Regions from separate parts of the Streptomyces sp. NBC_00569 genome, predicted to be linked through region 3. Evidence: riboswitches for the same ligand, from Rfam matches in the RefSeq annotation. Region 3 holds a riboswitch; each other region holds the start of a gene.
What was found. Region 3 has a riboswitch for cobalamin ahead of OHO83_RS06515 (CbtB domain-containing protein). Riboswitches for the same ligand answer to the same signal wherever they lie in the genome.
Positions count from the first base shown of each region.

Region 1: it holds a riboswitch for cobalamin, as region 3 does, so the genes downstream of both, metE (5-methyltetrahydropteroyltriglutamate--homocysteine S-methyltransferase) here and OHO83_RS06515 (CbtB domain-containing protein) in region 3, are expected to answer to the same signal.
Region 2: it holds a riboswitch for cobalamin, as region 3 does, so the genes downstream of both, OHO83_RS33395 (cobalamin biosynthesis protein) here and OHO83_RS06515 (CbtB domain-containing protein) in region 3, are expected to answer to the same signal.

Region 1 covers NZ_CP107783.1:8,815,948-8,818,138, reverse strand. Annotated here, with positions in the region: gene OHO83_RS39820 (hypothetical protein) at 1-115, opposite strand, end outside; partial or broken gene OHO83_RS47125 (3-hydroxyacyl-CoA dehydrogenase family protein) at 437-732, shown strand; cobalamin riboswitch at 905-1,128, shown strand; gene metE (5-methyltetrahydropteroyltriglutamate--homocysteine S-methyltransferase) at 1,293-2,191, shown strand, end outside.
Region 2 covers NZ_CP107783.1:7,424,508-7,426,698, forward strand. Annotated here, with positions in the region: gene OHO83_RS33390 (cobyric acid synthase) at 1-367, opposite strand, end outside; gene OHO83_RS33395 (cobalamin biosynthesis protein) at 364-1,305, opposite strand; cobalamin riboswitch at 1,417-1,558, opposite strand; gene OHO83_RS33400 (hypothetical protein) at 1,669-1,890, opposite strand; gene OHO83_RS33405 (inorganic phosphate transporter) at 1,906-2,191, opposite strand, start outside.
Region 3 covers NZ_CP107783.1:1,390,993-1,393,183, forward strand. Annotated here, with positions in the region: gene OHO83_RS06510 (CbtA family protein) at 95-853, opposite strand; gene OHO83_RS06515 (CbtB domain-containing protein) at 874-1,095, opposite strand; cobalamin riboswitch at 1,134-1,278, opposite strand; gene OHO83_RS06520 (ABC transporter ATP-binding protein) at 1,370-2,182, opposite strand; gene OHO83_RS06525 (FecCD family ABC transporter permease) at 2,179-2,191, opposite strand, start outside.

The DNA of each region.
Region 1 (2,191 bases), 7.4 Mb from region 3:
CGGTCTCGTGGATGTCCGCGGTGCGGAAGTGTTCGGAAGCACCGAGTGAGCCCTCCGAGCTTTCCGCTCCTGTGACCGGATCCCGAGAATCGTGCGCGAACTCTTCACGACTCACACGCGCACCTCACTGCAACTCGGCTCCTGCACAGGCGAGTTGGTGCGTGTAGATCAACGGTCGGCATACTCCTGTGAGAGATCGGCGGACCCTCGGGGAGTGGCGGCGCGGGTCTCAAGTGCCATGCGTGCCGACGTACCGTACCGAGGTCTGTGCACGGGTCGACCTCGACACCGTCGTCTGCGAAGCAGATGCCACAGCCGCCGAGGGCGCACGCGACCGAATCGTCACCTCGCTCGAAAAGGCCGCGCGAAAGAGCAAGTTGACGATCGAAGAGGCGCGCACGGCCACGGACCGCATCACCTTCACCGACCTCCTGGACACCTCCTGTCGGCGATCCGCGCGACCGAGTCCGGCTTCGCCAACCCGACCGACGTCGACCACGGCATGGAACTCGGCTGCGCTCACCCCATGGGCCGGCTGTGGCTCGCGGACCTCATCGGCCTCGACACCGTCGCCGCCATCGCGAAACCCCTCTACTAGGAATTCAAGGAACCGCTCTACGCGCCGCCGACACGCTTCAACACATAGTCGAGGCATGCCTGTTGGGCCGCAAGACAGGCCGCTGCTTCCACGAGTACGAGCGAGAAGGCACCGTCAACGACCACCAGGGCTGAGGGGCCCGGGTACCGCATCCGGATTGAGGGCCGGAGGCGGTCGGAGCGCGGGGCGGGAACCAGACCGGATTCCGGTTCCCGCCCCTCTTTCGTGGTCCGACCCTCCGCCGACGTGCCTCACCTCACCATCCGCATCCTGGACCGGTCCGCTCGTGTGTCAGCGGCACCCCGTAGGGTGACCGGTGCAGCTGGTTCGCCCCGTCCGCCAGACGGGATGCGTCGCAAGAGGGAACCCGGTGGGAATCCGGGACTGCCCCGCAGCGGTGAGTGGGAACGACCGCCGTCATACGCACTGGGCCCGAGGAACGGGACCTGGGAAGCGACGGCCAGTAGGAGCCTCGTACGACACGAGGCGCGCCCGCGAGTCCGAAGACCTGCCAACTGCCCGTGCGCGTATGACGCGTGCGCGGACATCCCGGTGACCTCGTGGGCGGGTCGGCGTACATATCGAGCGGATGACCGCGCCTTTGCCGCGCGAGGTCGTGCCGCCGGTCTGTCACTCCCTTCTGGCCGCGTGAGTCTTCGGGATCTCAGGGATACGTCTCTCGAAGGAGAACTCCGTGACCACCAAGACCACAGCCGCGGGAGCACGGGCCACCGTGTACGGCTACCCCCGCCAGGGACGGAATCGCGAACTCAAGAAGGCGATCGAGGGCTACTGGAAGGGCCGCGTCTCCGCCGACGCCCTTCGGGACACAGCCGCCGACCTGCGCCGCAAGAACTGGCAGGAACTCGCCGGCGCCGGCATCGAGGAAGTCCCCACGGGCGACTTCTCGTACTACGACCACGTCCTGGACACCACCGTCATGGTCGGTTCGATCCCCGAACGCCACCGCACAGCTGTCGACACAGACGCCCTGGACGGCTACTTCGCCATGGCGCGCGGCACGCAGGATGTCGCGCCGCTGGAGATGACGAAGTGGTTCGACACCAACTACCACTACCTGGTGCCGGAGCTGGGCCCGGACACGGTGTTCTCCTCGGACTCGACCAAGCAGGTGTCCGAGCTCGAGGAGGCCCTCTCCCTGGGACTCGCCGCCCGCCCCGTCCTGGTCGGCCCGGTCACGTATCTGCTGCTCGCCAAGCCCGCGCCGGGCGTCGCGGCCGACTTCGACCCGCTCACTCTGCTCGACCGGCTGCTTCCCGTGTACGCAGAGGTCCTCGCCGACCTGCGCGCCGCGGGCGCCGAGTGGGTTCAGCTCGACGAGCCCGCACTCGTCCAGGACCGCACACCGGCGGAGCTGAACGCCGCCGCCCGCGCCTACCGCGACCTGGGCGCCCTCAGCGACCGGTCCAAGCTGCTGGTCGCCTCGTACTTCGACCGGCTCGGCGACGCCCTGCCGGTCCTGGCCAAGGCCCCTGTCGACGGTCTGGCCCTGGACTTCACCGACACCGCGGCCGCCAACCTCGACGCCCTCGCCGGCGTCGGTGGCCTGCCCGGCAAGCGCCTGGTGGCGGG
Region 2 (2,191 bases), 6.0 Mb from region 3:
CCTCCAGGCATCCCACGACGGTGTCCAGGAGCGCGGCCTGCCGCCCCCCGTGGTAACCACGGGCGCTCAACTCGCCCACCGGCCTGCCCATGAGCACCACCTGGCTGCTCCGGTCACTGCCCGGCTTCAGCAGTACGGGGTTCATCAGGGCGCTCGGCTCGACGCGGGCGGCCTGCGCCTGCATGGCCTGCGCACGGCCGATCTCGGCGCCCTCGCGCGTCACGAAGGAGTTGAGGGACATGTTCTGTCCCTTGAACGGCGCGACCTTCACCCCCTGGCGCACCAGCCACCGGCAGATGCCGGCGGTGACGACGCTCTTCCCGGCATCGGACGTGGTCCCTGCCACCAGCAGTCCGCCACCACTCACGACTTCCCCCTCCGCAACAGTGCCCGCCCGGCGACACACACGCCGAGGGCCAGCCAGCTCACGCGCCGCGAGAGCCGCGCCGCCCGCTCGACGTCGGCGGTCTCCACGGACCGGCCCGACGCGTTCAGCACGGGCCGGTTCTCGACCCGCCCGCCGTACGACAACGTGCCCCCGAGCCGCACCCCGAGCGCCCCCGCGAACGAGGCCTCGACGACACCGGCGTTGGGGCTCGGGTGCAGCCGCGCGTCCTCGCGCCACGCGGTGAGCGCGCCGCGCGGACGGCCGCCCGCGACCGCGGCGAGCACGCCGGTCAGCCGCGCCCCCGGCCAGCCGGCCACGTCGTCGAGGCGCGCGGACGCCCAGCCGTAACGGCGGTACCTGGCCGACTTGTGCCCGACCATGGCGTCCAGGGTGTTCACGGCGCGGAAGGCGACGAGCCCGGGGACCCCGGCGACGGCGCCCCACACGAGCGCGCCCACGACGGCGTCGGAGGTGTTCTCGGCTACGGACTCGACGACGGCCCGCGCGATCCCGTCCGCGTCCAGGGCCTGCGGGTCACGCCCGCACAGATGCGGCAGCCGCTCGCGTGCCGCGTCCACGTCACCGGCGGCCAGCGCGCCCCCGATGGCGCGCGCCTCGCGCCCCAGCGACGTACCGCCGACCACAGCCCAGGTGGCGGCGGCGGTCAGTGCGAGGGAGGCGGCGGGGGAGCGGCGCACGGCGCGCGCGGCGAGGCCACCGGCGACGGCGGCGCCCCCGGCGCACACGGCGGTGTGCAGCGCGCCCCACCCGCGGTGGTCGCTCCACAGCACTCGCTCGACGGCGCCCGCGGCCCGCCCGAACGCGGCGACCGGATGCCCGCGGCGCGGATCGCCGAACAGGAGGTCACCGAGGAGTCCGGCGGCGCTGCCGTACGCGAAGACGCGCTCGGCTCGCACGGTCAGCCCGCCGCTACGGCGAACGGAACCCTTGTACTCGTTCTCGGCGGGAGCACCCGCAACTGGCAGCCGCGCATGGCGATATGTCCTCACTCAGGGTGTCCACGCCCTGGTTGGAAGAGACCGGCGGCGAGAGTTCCTGGCTCGCGGGGATCACTCCCCGGTGACAGTGGCGGGACCGCGCCGGATTCGCACCGGCTTCCTCTCCTGCTGCCGTAGATGGCCCCGGAAGTCCACCACGCTCCGCGAACGCCCGTCAACTTGCCGTTGACCTGCGAAGGGAGAGTGTGCTGAGGCACACACGAAGCGGGGTGCGGGACGCCTTCGCGTCCCGCACCCCGCACTCCTGCCGGTTACCTCCGGTCAGGCGACGATCAGGAAGATCCCGTACCCGACGGCCGCCGCGCACAGGGCGAAGCAGGCGTACGCGCCGGAGACGGCCAGCGCCGCCGAGTTGCCCTGGGCCGCCGCGGACTCCCGCTTGGTGAGGCCGACGATGCCGAGGGTGAACAGGCCCACGAGGGCCACCGTGATCACGAGGCTGACTCCGAACACGGAGCCGAGTGCTGCCCAGTCGATGTGCATAGCGCTGCTGCTTCCTTAGACCGTGGCCGGTCGCGCGGGCTCCGCGGAGGGCGGGGCGGGCGAGGCGGGAATGGTGGTCTTCACGTCGGTGTCCAGGCCGGCGACCGTGCCGGTGGGCGGCGGGGTGACGGCCGCGATCGCGGTGGTCACGACGCCTGCGGGCTCGTCCGGGACGTCGGCGCCGTCGATGTCGTCGTCCGTGACGTTCGTGTGGTCGATCGAGTTGCGCCGCGACAGCGCCCAGATGGTGCCCGCGCCGGCGATCAGGAGCAGCGCGGTGACGGCGACGCCCCACGAGCCC
Region 3 (2,191 bases):
TCTCCGCCCTCGGAAGAAAGCGAGAGGGCCGACCGGAAGGTTCCGGCGGCCCTCTGCGCTTGATCGCCTGCCTGGGTCCTGTGGCGCGGTTCTCTCAGTGGGGTACGGGAGTTGCGGCGCCGGATGGGACGGCCCCGGCGCGCGGAGCGAGCTGACGCTGCGCCAACTCGCCGAAGATCAGGCCGAATCCGGTCCACAGAGTGAGCTGGATGGCGAGGGCCGAGGTGCGGAACCGCCACAGCAGCGCTGCGGGGAAGTCCTTCGGCACCTCGTTGACGACCGGCAGGAAGGCGTACGCGAGCCCGATCGCGAGGACGAAGAACCCGACCGCCGCCACAGTGGCGTACCAGGTGCCCAGGCGGGGAACGAGCCGTTTGCCGATGATCACCGCGGCGACGGCGAGGAGCACGCTGAGCAGCATCATCAGGAAGTACAGCGTCGTGCGTTTGCTGATGGTGCCGGGATCGCCGACGGACGGCGGGTTGGCGGGGTACTTCAGGAACGGCACGACATACACGGCGAGCAGGGCCGTGCCGGAGAGCAGGAGGGCCGTGGCCCGTGGGGTGAAGCGGCCGACGCGGCCGAGCGCGAAGCAGTACGCGAGGGCGGCCATGCCGCCGAAGGCGACGCCGTAGAGCAGGATGCCGGTGGCGAGGCCCGCGGTGGACTGCAGGCTGCGGCTGACGAGTTCGACCTCGTGGTGGTGCGCGGGTGCGTGGGCCTCCTCGTAGCCGATGGCGCTGTCGACGCTGGGTTCGCCGAGGAGGTAGGCGACGACGAGGGCGAGCAGACCGGCACCCAGGCCGGCGAGCATGCCCCGTACGAGGAGGTTTCTCACTGTTGCGGAGTTCATGAGCTTTGTGGCGTCCCTCGTCAGTGGCAGGGGAAGCCGAGCAGGTGGCGGGCGTCGTGCACCCATTCATGAACGCTCTCGCCGGAGACGACGGCGGTGGCGCCCTGTTCGGCGCCGACGAAGTAGAGCAGGACCAGCATCAGGATGCCGAAGAAGGCTGCCCAAGGGGCAATCGCCTTCAGGGGCAGCGCTGCGGGAAGAACGGGGGTGGTGGCTGTCGGCTGAGCGACGGTCTGCGCCATGGCAGGACCTCCTCTGGGAGTTCGCGTCCCATCTCGGTGGTGCACAAGTACGACAGCTGCGGGTCTGACTCGCGAGGTCCCCGCCCGTCCGGGCGAGTGGCTCGTCTCACAGTGGCGCGACCGTGCCGGATTCCCACCGGCTTCCGCGTTGCCATCGTCAATATCGGTCAGACCGTACCGCGTAAGGGGCGCACGGCCAAGACCGGGCCGCCCGCCGTGATCTTGGTCATGGTCGCTGCCCACGAAGCCTTGCGTGCGGTACGGCAGTGCCGCCTCAGGGAGCGGGCGTTCTCAGGAACCGGATGTACGGGGCCTCCCCCTGCTCGGTGGTGGCCGGGAAAACGGTCGCGCGCACTCCGTAGACCCGCGCTATGAGCTCTTCGGTGAGTACGTCACAGGGCGCGCCGGCAGCGATCACCCGCCCCTGCCGGAGGACGACGAGCTGGTCGCAGTACATCGCGGCCAGGTTGAGGTCGTGCAGGGCGATGACGCTGGTGAGCCGGAGTTCCGCGAGCAGGTCGAGGAGGTCCAACTGGTGCTGGATGTCCAGGTGGTTGGTCGGCTCGTCCAGAAGGAGTTCGCGTGGTCGTTGCGCGAGGGCACGGGCGATCTGGACGCGCTGGCGCTCACCGCCGGAGAGGGTGTGCCAGTGCCGGTGGGCCCGGTCGGTGAGATCGGTGCGGGCGAGCGCGGAACGTACGGCCTCCTCGTCCTGTGCCGACGGTGGCATCCATGCCTTGCGATGGGGGACGCGCCCCAGACGCACGACGTCCTCGACGGTCAACTCGACCTGCGTGTCGGCCTGTTGCTCGACCACGGCGACGCGGCGCGCGAAGTCCCTGCGGCGGACGGCGCTCAGCGGTGAGCCGTCCAGGGTCACCACTCCGGCCTGGGGGGTGAGGATGCCCGCGAGCAGGCGCAGGAGCGTGGTCTTGCCCGAGCCGTTGGGTCCGATGAGGCCCGTGATGCCTCCGGGCGCCGGGTGCACGCTCACGCCGTCCAGGATGAGGTGTCCGCCGGTTTCGCGGCGGACCCGGTCGGCCCGCAGCCCGTCGGCGGTGGTGGTGCGCATCGTCGGGACGGTCATCGGCGCAGG